3 regions of the Paenibacillus sp. FSL H8-0168 genome follow, and region 2 is predicted to be linked to each of the others. Evidence: riboswitches for the same ligand, from Rfam matches in the RefSeq annotation. Region 2 holds a riboswitch; each other region holds the start of a gene.
The links. A riboswitch is a leader RNA that binds a small molecule or an ion and turns the genes downstream of it on or off. The one in region 2 is predicted to bind cobalamin.
Positions count from the first base shown of each region.

Region 1: it holds a riboswitch for cobalamin, as region 2 does, so the genes downstream of both, MHI21_RS24865 (ABC transporter substrate-binding protein) here and MHI21_RS07040 (cobalamin-binding protein) in region 2, are expected to answer to the same signal.
Region 3: it holds a riboswitch for cobalamin, as region 2 does, so the genes downstream of both, metE (5-methyltetrahydropteroyltriglutamate--homocysteine S-methyltransferase) here and MHI21_RS07040 (cobalamin-binding protein) in region 2, are expected to answer to the same signal.

Region 1 is NZ_CP151948.1:5,614,660-5,619,304, reverse strand. Features, by position in the region: gene MHI21_RS24875 (xanthine phosphoribosyltransferase) at 1-374, shown strand, start outside; gene MHI21_RS24870 (nucleobase:cation symporter-2 family protein) at 368-1,675, shown strand; cobalamin riboswitch at 2,429-2,633, shown strand; gene MHI21_RS24865 (ABC transporter substrate-binding protein) at 2,850-4,430, shown strand; gene nikB (nickel ABC transporter permease) at 4,446-4,645, shown strand, end outside.
Region 2 is NZ_CP151948.1:1,523,240-1,527,884, reverse strand. Features, by position in the region: gene MHI21_RS07050 (ABC transporter ATP-binding protein) at 1-435, opposite strand, end outside; gene MHI21_RS07045 (iron ABC transporter permease) at 432-1,478, opposite strand; gene MHI21_RS07040 (cobalamin-binding protein) at 1,475-2,482, opposite strand; cobalamin riboswitch at 2,690-2,884, opposite strand; gene MHI21_RS07035 (histidine phosphatase family protein) at 3,007-3,765, opposite strand; gene cbiB (adenosylcobinamide-phosphate synthase CbiB) at 3,810-4,645, opposite strand, start outside.
Region 3 is NZ_CP151948.1:5,411,868-5,416,512, forward strand. Features, by position in the region: gene MHI21_RS23955 (anaerobic ribonucleoside triphosphate reductase) at 1-1,701, shown strand, start outside; gene nrdG (anaerobic ribonucleoside-triphosphate reductase activating protein) at 1,698-2,195, shown strand; cobalamin riboswitch at 2,379-2,575, shown strand; gene metE (5-methyltetrahydropteroyltriglutamate--homocysteine S-methyltransferase) at 2,735-4,645, shown strand, end outside.

The sequences.
Region 1 (4,645 bases), 1.7 Mb from region 2:
AGAAGGCAATCACGCTGAATGAGCAGGTATACTTCGCAGAGGTTCATTCGTTCACTCGGCAGGAAAGCTATCAGGTGAGCATTTCTCAAAAATATCTCGATGCCAGCGACCATGTGCTGATCGTAGATGATTTTCTGGCTACTGGCGCAGCCTTGGTTGGACTTACGGATATTGTGAAGGAAGCAGGAGCGGAGCTGGCCGGGGTTGGCTGTGTAATTGAGAAAAGCTTCCAGGAAGGCCGTGGACTGTTGGAGCAAAGAGGCATTGCCGTCCGTTCTCTTGCGCGTATCGCTTCCATGGCACCAGGCGAGGTTCATTTTATAGAGGAAGCTGGCGCGGTGATTCCTCCCGTTAAGGAGAATGTGGGATGCTAAGTAAACAAAAGTTATTCGCGCTGGGCTTCCAGCATGTCATGGCGATGTACGCTGGAGCAATTGCTGTACCTCTAATTGTAGGGGGAGCATTGCACCTGACACCAGCCCAGATGGCTTATTTGGTGGCTGCCGATCTGTTCACTTGCGGGATTGCTACGTTATTACAGATTATGGGGACACGCTTTTTCGGTAGTAGACTGCCTGTCATTTTAGGCTGTACATTTACGGCAGTAGGGCCCATTATCGCGATTGCTTCGACCTCAAATTTAGCGACAGCGTACGGTGCTATCATTTTGTCCGGTATATTTGTGGTATTAGCGGCACCGTTGTATGGCAAGCTGCTACGCTTTTTCCCGACGGTCGTTACGGGTTCGGTCGTTACGATTATCGGTCTATCTCTTATTCCGGTGGCGATGAACAATGTAGCAGGGGGCCAGGGCAGTTCGGACTTTGGACAGCCACGGAATTTGCTGTTGGCGTTAGTTACACTACTGGTTATCCTGCTTGTGAATCGGTTGGCAAAAGGCTTCTTGCGCTCGATTTCCGTGCTTATTGGTCTGTTCGCGGGTACGGTGGTTGCTTATGCAATGGGAATGGTGCATTTTGCCCCTGTGGCGGAGGCCTCATGGGTGAGTGTTGCGCAGCCGTTTTATTTTGGTAAGCCAGAGTTTAGCATGATGGCAGTTTGTACGATGATTATCGTCAATATTGTCAGTATGGTTGAGTCTACAGGCGTGTATCTGGCAGTAGGCAAGGCGATTGATCAGAAGGTGGAGCAGAAGCAGATCGTCAATGGTCTGCGTTCCGAAGGACTTGCGATTATGCTCGGGGGGATTTTTAATGCGTTTCCTTATACAGCTTTCTCGCAAAATGTGGGTCTGATCTCACTCACACGCGTCAAATCGCGGAACGTTATTTTTGCTGCGGGCGGGATCATGGTTGTTCTCGGTTTGCTGCCTAAGCTGGCTGCCTTAACGACAGTGATTCCTAACGCTGTGCTGGGCGGGGCGATGATCGTCATGTTTGGCTCGGTCGCTGCATCAGGCATGTCTATTTTGTCAGAAGTGGATCTGCGGAAGGAAAGCAATCTGCTGATCGCAGCATGCAGTATTGCCGTGGGCCTAGGCTCTGCCGTTCTGCCACAAATGTTCGACCAGCTGCCGAGCTTTGCTAAAATGCTGCTGCAAAATGGTATCGTTTCGGGCTCGATTACAGCGATTGTCTTGAACATCGTTTTGACGAGAAAACAGGGCGAATCGGTCAAAAGCGTGACGGTTCAGGAGGTTCCACAGAAGGTTTGATGATTAGGAATAAATAAAGATAGCCGGAGAGAGGACGTATGCCTCTTTTCCGGCTTTTTGGCATGGGGTTATCCAGATAGTAGATACCCTTGCCGTCTGGGGACATATAGATGAAGCTGCGGGATGAAATGGGTAGCTCTAATTTGGTGTGTTTTCCAGTTTATACGCTAGAAGAATTTGCTAGAGTGGTAGGAAGAGGCATGATATAATCTAAATTATGGATTTTGAATAGTGGTGGATGTTTTCGGACCACGGTGCAGCTTCCCGAAAGGGGGTGAAGCCGATGGTCAACCTTGTGTCGTGCTACGGTGTGTTGCGTTGGATGGTTACTTTACTAAGCCTGGTGTTTAGTATTCGTAAACTTTATCGCTGGCTACGTCGGAAATTTCGGAACAAGCGAAAACCCACCGCGTAATTAGGTTAGGCGCCTAACGGTGGGTTTCGTTTGCATTAACATTTAGTTGTGCAGCGCGCCGTGGTGGTGATCCACAGCCTTTCAAGTCCTAAGAGTCTTTGCCGTTGGCGCGGCGAAGGCTCTTTTTAGTATACGGACACGGTGGTTTACTCTATACCTAATTTTAACACTTCAATTGCGTGCACGCAATTGAAGGTTATGTCTTGTTTCTTCCTTATCGTTCAAATTTAAACTATTGTGCAGCATTTATTGACAAGCCCGTGACAACAAAATAAGATCGTAATGGAAAGAAATAAAGGAAGAAAACAGGTGTGAGCCGGACGACTCTATGTACGGGGTTTTGTTAAGACCATGTGGATAGTTGTTGAGCGTGTTCACTTAAAAGGGAAGTTCGGTTGATTCCGACACGGGCCCGCCACTGTATACAGGCATCAGCAGGATACTGCTGGAGCTTTCAGAACAGCCACTGGAACTGTGAAGAACCGGGAAGGCCTGAAAGATACGCCTGGAGTCAGGAGACCTGCCTGTTTTGACATCACTGTCAGACCCACGGGATGCTGGGGAGGTGGTTAGGCGTGCTGCATACGGAATGTCTGAAACCGATCTGATCCCTTCTATGTTTTTGGAGTTGGCTTCGAGGTGTGTTTTGACATTTTATAATGAAAGCATTTCTGACTGCTGATCAAGTGGTCCGGAATGCTTTTTTCGCGTTTTGCATTAGGTTTATATGATTTTACAAGATAGAGGGGGATTCATCGAATGATTAGCAATCATAGCAGGCGCTCATGGTTGATATGTACAGGGGTGATGCTGTTACTGGCAGTTATGGCTCTTTCGGGATGTACTAGCAATAAGACGTCGAATAGCTCCGGCAAAGATGAGAACGCGTCAGCACAACAAACAGCGACAGGTAAAAAGCTGGTAATGGCGTATACATGGAAACCGTCAGGTGTTGACCCGCACGGAGATAATAGCTGGGATGTGATGCGATCCGGTGCAGGTGAGACACTGGTACGTTTGAATGAAAAGCTGGAGCCTGTGGCTTGGCTGGCAAAGGAGTGGAAGCAGGATAGTCCTACAGTTTGGACGTTCAGCTTGAAGGATAAAGTCACTTTTCATAATGGAAAGAGTATGGATGCAGCAAGTGTAAAAGCATCTTTGCTACGCTCTATCGAGAAAAGCCATCTGGCGAAGGATTTACTGAATGTGAAGTCCATTGATGTAAGCGGCCCGCTGGCCTTAAAGATCACGACAAACCAGCCGAATGCGGCGTTGGTGTCCAATCTAGCTGATCCATCGACGATTGTACTGGATGTGGCATCGATGAAAGATGAGCAGAGTTACCCAGCGATGACAGGCGCCTTTAAAATTAAAGCGTTCAGCAAGGACCAATCCTTGGTCGTAGAGCGTTATGACGGATACTGGGGCGAGAAGGCCCGATTGGCTGAGGCGACAATGAAGTTCATTACGGACGGGAATTCGCGCCTGATGGCGCTGCAATCCGGCGAGGTGGACGTAGCGACGGATATTCCAGTTGATAACGCAGAGGTACTGAAAAAGAACGACAAGCTACAAGTGCTGTCGGCTCCCTCCTTGCGCACCCATATGCTCGTGTACAATATGGAATCCCCAGTATTCAAGGATGCGGCGAACCGTAAGGTGGTGGACAGCCTGATTCCACGCACATCGATTGTGAGCGCCGTCATGAGGGGCTTCGGTACGGAAGCAAGCAGTCCGTTCCCGAGCATTCTTCCCTTCGGTAAAGTTGAGCGTAAAGCGCTGGACGGAACGGCGGATCAGCTGTTAACGAAGGATGGCTGGCAGAAGGACGCCCAAGGGACATGGACTAAGCAAGGCAAGCCGTTCGAGGTTACGCTGCTGACTTTTCCTCAGCGTCCGGAACTCTCTGTTATGGCTGAGGTCATCCAAAGCCAATTGCTAAAAGAGGGAATCCAGGTCAAGATTCGCAAGGTGGAAAATATCGACGAGGCGTTGACCAAAAACGATTGGGATTTTGCTATGTACAGTATGCTTACTGCTCATACAGGAGAGCCGCAATATTTTATGGACATGTTTTATTCTTCGAAAAGCGAAGCCAATGTAAGCCGTTATAGTTCCAAACCGCTAGAGAGTATTCTTAACAGCTTGAAGCTGGCGAAGGATACAGCGCAGCGTAATGCCGTGACACTACAAGCGCTGGATATCATCAATACGGATTTGCCACAGTCGTTCATTGTGCATCCTGACAATGTGTTTGGTGTGAAAAAAGGGGTAGAGGGTTTTACACCCCATCCGATCGAGTATTACTACATTACAGCGCAATCCGATATTGCGGAATAACGAGCGGCGTATCCTATGATTCGTTTTATACTGGAACGTGTGGCGCAGCTGCTCATCATTGTATTCGTTGTATCCACGCTGACTTTTGTACTGATGCGCCTGGCTCCTGGAGACCCTGCTACCATTTTGCTCACCGCGCATAATGTCCCTGCCTCTGAGGAAGCGTTGACGACGCTACGGCAGGAACTGGGCTTAAACGAACCGTTTCATGTTCA
Region 2 (4,645 bases):
CGCCAACGTGGTAAGACCCAATCGCTCCAGCACGCGATCCGTGATCGCCTCCACATCAACACCCTTTTCCCTACCTAGCCAGTCCTGATGAGGAAAACGTCCCATTTCTACGACTTCCCTGACGGTGTATCCCACTGGAGGAAGCCCTTCCTGTTGGAGTACGGCTATGAGTCGGGAAAGCTCTTTTCTGCTGTAGCTACCGACCTTTTTGCCATAGATATGAACGTTTCCTGAAGTTGGCTGATCTACACCCGAAAGCAGATGCAGCAAGGTCGATTTTCCACTGCCGTTCGGACCAATAATCCCCCACCAAGTTCCTTCGTCGACGCTCCAGCTTATATTCTTTAACGCATGGAACTCTCCATAGGCACGTGTCAGACCCGCTACCTCTAATGCCCGATCACGCACCTTCTGTGATTCACTTTGTTCTGTCACAGCAGTTCCCCCCTGCGCAGCTTCTTGTTCCGGTACAGGAGATATGCGAAGAATGGTGCCCCAACAAAGGCCGTCATCACTCCCAGGGGAATTTCCGTGGGGGCTAACAACGTGCGAGCCGCCGTATCTGCCCAAGCCATAAAAATAGCTCCACCGAGCGCAGATAATGGAACAATCATCCGGTAATCAGGGCCTGTCATCAGACGAATGATATGCGGTACAACAAGTCCCACAAAGCCAATCACTCCACATACCGAGACAGCGGCAGCTGTCAGCAGCGTGGAAATGATCAAAACAGATAGCTTCGTCGCATCTACATGAACTCCCATGTGAGCCGCCTGACGTTCACCCAAAGCCAAAATATTCAGCACACGTGCCCGGTTCCATAGAAATACCAGTCCTATGACCACATAAGGTAAAAGGATTCCTGTATATGACCAACCGCGCAGACTAAGACTTCCCATCGTCCAGTACAATATTTCATTGACCGTCTCCTTCGACATGGCTGTCAGAAAGGAAACAACTGCTCCTAGAAAGGATTGCATCACCACACCCGACAAAATGAGACTTTGTGTCGGAATTTTTCCACCTTCCCGTGCCAACGTTAGCACCATCCACAGCGTCAGCATTCCGGTCGTAAATGCCACTAGCGGCAGCGTCCATATGCCAACAAATGAAAATTGAAGGCCCCAATAGATCAGTACTGCCGCTCCTACCGAAGCCCCCGAGGATACCCCCAGTGTATACGGATCAGCCAAAGGATTACGCAGCACACCCTGAAATCCGGCTCCCGCTAGCGCCAGCGCTGCTCCTACCAACATTCCCAGTAACACTCGTGGCAATCTGACCTTCAAAATAATCTGCTCTGAGGATGTATTCCAATCCGGTGTAAACGTATCGCCTAACCACGGAAGGTGGTTAACCAGAATGCCCGTGATCTGGCTGACCGGAAGCTTGGCCGAGCCGATGCCAAGACAGAGCAGCAGCGTCAGCAACAGCAGGACAAGACCTGTCCCTCCAAAGCCGATCAGTTTACGGTTCATTTGAAAATTTCAGGATACACGCCCTTGGCCACTTCCTTGAGACCTTCCGTTACGCGTGGACCCGGACGACTGATCAAATTATCATCCACGGCAAACACCCGGTTGTGGCGAACAGCCGATATTTGATCCCATCCACTGCGAGCTTTAATGATTTCGCCGAGCGTCTGGCCAGTTTTGTCGTCCTTGACACTTTTGCTGTACAAAATCACGTCAGGGTTCGCAGCAATAATATTTTCTTCACTAATTTGGTACCACCCCTTTTGCGTGGCACCTACATTTTCGCCGCCCGCCAACGTAATCAGCTCGTCCATAAACTCGCCTTTACCAACTGTCCAGCCTGGTGAAAACTCGACGTATACCCGCAGCTTCTGCCCTTTACCGATATTTTTAACTCCTTCTTTCACTTCCGCTACATCTGCTCTCATCTTGTCAGTCACCGCTCTCGCTTCTTTCTGATGATCGGTGATTTTCCCATACAATTCGATGTTAGCTATGACATCTTCAACTGTCTTCGGTTCCGTTTTAAAAATCATAATTCCCATGTCGCGCAGCTTGGTCGTAGCCTGTTCACTAAGTGATATCCCTGCAAAAACGACTCCCGGGTTAGCAGCAATGATCGCCTCTTCGTTCGGTTTCATAATACCGCCTACTTTAGGCTTTTTCGTAGCTGCTTCCGGGTAATCAGAGTAGTCGGAGACGCCAACTATTTCCTTATCCAGCCCGATGGCGAACAGCGCCTCGGTTTCTGCCGGGGAGACGGAAACGATTTTATCCGGCGCTTTTTTGAATGTAAATTCCTGTCCTGTTGCATCCTTAACTGTGAGTGGGTAAACTGTTTTGCCCGGAGGCTCTTGTGCGGTTACGGTCTTTCCTGGCTGCTGTGAAGAAGTCTGATTCTCTTTATTTTCAGCATTTTTTCCATTAGCGCCACATGCACTCAGCACAACTGCCAAAATCAGAACCAATAGACCTGTTGTCCAAACCTTTATTTTTTTTCCTGCCATGATTTGCACCCCTTCATAAAAAAATCGTTAAGAGCGTTACTTGATCATCATCAGATATCTTCTAAATCCAGCCTTCTTTTCCTATCTAAAAAACCCCGCATCCTTATATCAGGACACAGGGGTCACGTTAGCGCAGATCGTGCGCAGGCGGCAGCTTCTTTCCGCACGGACAGTCACTGCGAACACGTCATCCTTTCCTCGAAGGATTATGGTGACAGGCGGACGGGCAGGTATCCTGACTTATGGTAAGATGCATGTCCTGAAATCCCTTCATATGCTTAGTAGCACATAAAGCAGGACTAACGGGCATGTTTCCATTTACAGTGGCGGGACCGCGCCGGACTTACACCGACTTCCCTTTTAACAGCGCAGGCAAGGGAAACCATAGTTTCATCACACTGCGCCGACCTCGTCTGCTGGATATTTGATGTAGTGGTAGTCAAGCCGTTCTTTTACTTGATGATTATAGGTTAAAATGAGGCGGCTTACAACCCAAACAGCCTCTTTATCCGCTGGTGTCTAACCTAATGAGAGAGCATTTCCGCTATGTAATTGTGCGGTCCTGCCAGCCTCAATTGAATCCTAAATGCTTCTCCCGGCTTCGGATTCAGACTCCAAAAATCATGACCCGGTATCAGCATGCAAGCTAACTGACGAATTACGCCACCATGCGTAACGACCAAAACAGAGGGCGGCCCAGCAGCCAAATCCATGGGTTGAACTTCCATAGCAACACGCCATTCATACAGAGAGTCAAGAAATTTCCGCAAACGATTCACAAAATCTGTCCAAGACTCTCCTCCAGGAGGGGTTATCCGTTGTGGCTCATCAATCCAAGCGCGATACAACGACACATCCTTGAGCATGTCATACGTTTTTCCATCCCACTCGCCAAAATGAAGCTCTCGCAGACGTGGTTCCATCGTAGGAGACATAATAGATAGGGAACCTCCAGACGTCAATTCTGATTCCGGCACAATGATCTGCAAGGTCTGGCGACATCGCATTAAATCGCTGCAATAGATTCGAGCAAAGAACTGCCCCTGCAATTCTTCTTGCAAAGGCTTTAATTCCTGTTCTGCTCCCGGTAGCAAACCTAAGTCGGAGTGTCCCAGATATCGACGTTCCTTATTCCATAAGGTTGTGCCGTGACGAACTAACACGAGTTCCATGTCCCAATGCAGATCTTCTTTAGCATAATCCGGCACCTTATCCTCCTGTGAGTTCGGATTTTGTGCGTATTCTACTGTCCTTTTTACTGCTATATCTTGTTTTAAGATCATGTCACTTCCTGCTCGATCATTATTCAGTGTGTCACTCCTCACCCTCACCGCACCCATCCCAAGGCAAAACAACCTGCAGCTCCTAACAAACACAATCCTACAAACATACTGGACACGGCGAACATCAGCTGAATTGTATGCCGTATATCTTTCGATTCTAGCGGTCGTATCCAATCGCCCATGTATGCACGAAAGGAGCGCACGCCATGATACACATTATAGCCTCCAAGACGAATCCCCAGTGCACCAGCAACAGCTGATTCCGGGAAGCCACTGTTCGGGCTTGGGTGCAGACGAGCGTCTCGCTTGACTGTGCGCCAGCTTCTTGCAGCATCTCGCTTGTACATCCACGCCGCTACGACAAGCATTGCCGCTGTCAGGCGTGCTGGAATGTAGTTAGCCACATCATCTAGACGCGCTGAAGCCCAGCCTAAATGCAGATACTTTTCATTTTTGTAGCCAACCATGGAATCGAGCGTATTCACAGCACGATAAGCCAGCGCCAAGGGTGCTCCCCCGATCAGGGCATAAAAAAGCGGGGAAATAATCGCGTCCACGATATTTTCAGCGACCGTTTCAACCGTACCGCGTACAATCTCAGGTTCATCAAGCTGTTGCGTATCCCGCCCGACAATCATGCCTAGCTCCCGCCGTGCCGCAGCCAGGTCATCCGCCTGCAACGCTCGGTATACTGCCATTCCTGCATCCTTTAGTCCTTTGGAAGCAATCGTGGTCGCAATCAGCACCATTTCTACGCCGACAGACAACCACGGACGAATCCAGGCAAGCAAGTACAACAGCGCCCAGGCGAGCGCAAAGGAGCCTCCCGCCACAATGAGTGGAAGCAGTATGCCCGCACGTTTCAGCCCCCGGTCACTTC
Region 3 (4,645 bases), 1.9 Mb from region 2:
AATTGTATCTTTATCCCTTTTGGTCGTTTACTGCGAGACGGCTTCAATACAGGCAACGGCTCTGTGCGCACACCGCAAACGATTATGTCTGCTATGGCACTAGTCGCCATCATATTCCAGTCTCAGCAAAACAGCCAATTCGGAGGTGTCTCTGCCAATAAAATCGATTGGGACCTTGCCCCATACGTTGCCCGGTCCTTCCGCAAGCATCTGCGCAAGGGACTCCGGTTGTTCGAGGAAAAGATAGAATCCAGTCTGTCTGACGACGAACTACATATGGCCAATCCCCATTTGCAAGAAGTCTGCCCTCGTTCCTACGCATTCGCACGCGAAGAAACGGAAACGGAAACCCGGCAGGCTGCTGAATCGCTCATTCATAACCTGAACACCATGAGCAGTCGGGCGGGGGGACAGATTCCATTCACTTCACTGAATTACGGAATGTGCACGTCTGCTGAGGGACGGCTTGTTACTCAATCGCTGCTAGAGGCCACTATTCGCGGCTTGGGCAGCGGGGAAACTCCTATTTTTCCACAACATATTTTCCAATGTAAAGAGGGAATCAACCAGGCAGAAGGCGACATCAATTATGATTTGTTCTTACGGGCGGTAGAATGCTCTAGCAGACGGATGTATCCCAATTTTGTGAATGTGGATGCTACCTTTAACTTGCCTTTTTACCGTGCTGATGATCCAGATACCATTATAGCGACAATGGGTTGCCGTACCCGCACCATTTCTGACCGTTTCGGTAGAAACCGGCAGAGTGGCAAGGGGAATCTCTCCTTCAATACCATTAATCTGGTGCGACTTGGCATTGAGTATGGTATTTGCACAGGCAAACGCCTAACACCTGACCGTGATCGCTTTGATGCGAGACTAGAAGAAGTTATGCGCATTGCGGTAGATGGCCTAATCCATCGCTATCAAATCCAGACCAACCAGCCGGCCAAAGCTTCGGACTTTATGATGCGCGAAGGGGTATGGGAAGGTGGAGAACAACTGGCGCCAGATGATAAGGTGGGAAGCGTACTAAAACACGGTACGCTTTCGATCGGGTTCATCGGGCTGGCTGAGTGCATGAAGGCACTATACGGGAAACACCACGGAGAGGATGATTTCGTATACCGCGAGGCACAGCGAATCATCACTTCCATGCGCGTGTATTGCGATCGAATGAGTGAATATCACAATCTAAATATTACATTATTTGCTACGCCTGCCGAAGGTCTGTCGGGCAAGTTCACATTGCTGGATCAACGTGATTTCGGGATTATTCCTGAGGTAAATGATCGAGAATATTACACGAATTCTTTTCATATTCCCGTGTATTACACGCTCCCGGCTGCTCGTAAAATCAGCTTGGAAGCTCCGTTCCATAACCTATGCAACGCTGGTGCGATTTCATACATCGAGCTGGACGGTAATGCGCGGAATAACCCGGATGCGTTTCTTAAAATTGTTCAGTACGCGCTGCATCAGAACATCGGCTATTTCTCCATCAACCATCCGGTGGATCGTTGTACGGAATGTGGTTATGAAGGGATTATCGGGACAAGCTGCCCCCAATGTGGCACAGATGAGGAGCACACACACTTTCAGCGCTTACGTCGGGTAACCGGATATCTGACAGGAGATTATACCGTTCGCTTTAATGCTGCAAAACAGGCAGAAGTTCGAGACCGGGTGAAACATAAGTGAATTTGTGTGGCTACATTCCGGAATCTCTGAACGAAGGATACGGCTTGCGCACCGTTGTGTTCATTAGCGGTTGCCGTCATGCCTGTCCTGGATGCTTTAATCCAGCGTCGTGGAGCTTCCGTGCAGGCGAGCCATTCACCCCCCAACGACAACAGGAGGTCATTCGTGACATCATGGAAAATCCGTTGTTGGATGGACTGACTCTCTGCGGGGGAGACCCGTTTTTCTCAGCAGCAGAATGCTCGCAATTTGTGCGTGACTTCCGCGAGGCCTGTCCCGACCGAACCGTGTGGGCTTACACTGGCTTTGTCTATGAAGATCTACTCACAGATCAGGAGCGACAGGAACTGGCGCTTTTGTGCGATGTGATTGTGGATGGTCGTTTTGTAGAACAGCAAAAGGACCTGACCCTTCCCTTCCGGGGCAGTCGCAACCAGCGTCTGGTAGATGTAAAAGCCAGCATTCAGGCAGGTTATACCGTTTCATTGACATAAGGCGATGCTTACCCAGCAAGCAAAATGCTATATCTAATCTAAGACAAGCCCCCATCATGGGTAAGGCTTGTCTTTTTTTCATATAGCTAACAGATTCCATTGGAGTTTCTATTGCGCATCCTGTAAGTTTCACTTATGATGGTGAACAAGTATACGAGTGCATAATTATTCGTCATACCTTAACCGCATAGCTTGGAGATAGGTGTCTGTTCTATTCAGATCAGGCTTAAAAGGGAAGCCGGTGCAAATCCGGCACGGTCCCGCCACTGTAAACGGGGAACTTTCAGCTGTTCATATATCCACTGGTCCACAGACTGGGAAGGAATGCTGAGCGTCATGATCCGTAAGTCAGGAGACCTGCCTATTTTAACAACATCGCAAGTACCTACGGAAGATAGGGAGGTGTTAAGAGCAGTCGCCGTATTTTTGATTTTTTAATCACGGAGGCATTCTTTCCCCTACTTATTTTTAATCTTGGGGGGAAGAATGCCTTTTTTGGTACGTAAAAATAAAACAGCTACCCGCTAGGAGGAAAGTACATGTCCATTATCGAACGGCCTGAATTGTCCGGCTTAATTAGCAGTAATCTGGGATATCCGCGTATCGGCGAAAATCGGGAATGGAAGAAAGCACTGGAACGCTTCTGGAACGGCAGCATTAACGAAAGCGAACTGCAGACGGAGATGAAAAGATTACGGTTGGAGCATCTGAGCAAGCAGCGCGACAAGGGGATTGATCGCATTCCTGTCGGAGACTTCTCCTATTACGATCACATGCTGGATATATCTGTGATGTTCGGTCTGGTTCCCGAACGGTTCAACTATCGTCCCGCGGGTCCGGTTCCTCTGTCCGTGTATTTCGGGATCGCTCGCGGTCAGAAGGGAGCAACCGCCAGTGAAATGACCAAATGGATGAATACCAATTATCACTACATCGTTCCCGAATTGGCAAATGCAGTCCCGGTATTCACTGAAAATAAACCCTTACAGGCTTATCGTGAAGCAAAACAGGAACTAGGCATTGATGGGAAACCGGTCCTCATCGGCCCCTATTCATTCGTTACCCTTTCCAAAGGCTATGATCGTAAGGAGCTTGCCTCTATTATAAGAACCTTCCTGCCTTTATACACCCGTGTCCTGTCTGAACTAGCAGCAGAAGGTGTTCAGTGGGTCCAAATCGATGAACCTGTCCTGACCACCTCATTCCCAGTAGAGGATCTGGACATTATTCAGGAAGTCTATGAAGCTTTGACCCAAGCTGCGCCCTCCTTAAATATAATGCTGCAAACCTACTTTGGCAGCCTAGATCATTATGAGCGTCTGTCCGCACTTCCGGTACAGGGGCTGGGTCTTGATTTTGTGTATGATGATGGCGAAAATCTTCAGCATATATTGCAGCATGGCTTCCCTAAAGGAAAAACGCTGGGCGCTGGTGTCATTGACGGACGCAATATATGGCGCAGCGACCTGAACGCTGTAGCAGCTCTGCTGGGTCAGTTAGCAGAACAGACCACTGCCGAGCAGCTTATCGTACAGCCATCATGCAGTCTGCTACATGTGCCAGTCAGCCTGGAGGCAGAGCACAAGCTGGACAAGGAGCTGGTGCAAGCGCTGGCCTTTGCTGATGAAAAGCTAGAGGAAATCGCCATTCTGACGGCTGCACTTGGCAAACACGATCCATCCGCACTCACCAAGCTTGGACAAAGTGCAGATGCGGTAGCCCGTTTCAACAGTTCAGCGGCACGTGTACAGACAACTGCCGATCTGGCCGACCTGTTGGCCAAAGAGCCTCTATCACGCAGCGTTCCTTTCGCCGAGCGTCGTGAGATTCAGCAAAATAAGCTGAAGTTGCCTCCACTGCCTACGACGACCATTGGTAGCTTCCCGCAAACCGCCGAGATCCGCAAGGCCCGCCTGCACTATCGCAAAGGAGAATGGTCTGCCGAGCAATACCGAACGTTCATCCAACAGCAAATTAAGGAATGGATTGATATTCAGGAGGACATTGGCATTGACGTGCTTGTACATGGGGAATTTGAGCGGACCGACATGGTTGAATTTTTTGGCGAAAAGCTGAACGGCTTTGCTTTTACGCAAAACGGATGGGTGCAGTCCTACGGCTCCCGCTGTGTCAAACCGCCGATTATATACGGAGACGTTTCCTTCGATCAGCCCATGACCGTGGAAGAAACGGCATTCGCCCAATCGTTAACCTCCAAGCCTGTTAAGGGAATGCTTACAGGTCCTGTGACCATTTTGAACTGGTCTTTCGAACGTAATGATATTCCTCGTAGTCAAGTTGCTTTGCAATTGGCTCTGGCATTACGGGCAGAGGTAGAGGCACTGGAACAAGCGGGCATACGCATGATTCAAGTCGATGAGCCTGCAATTCGTGAAGGGCTTCCGCTGAAAAAAGAACAGCAGCAAGCCTATCTGGATTGGGCGGTTCAA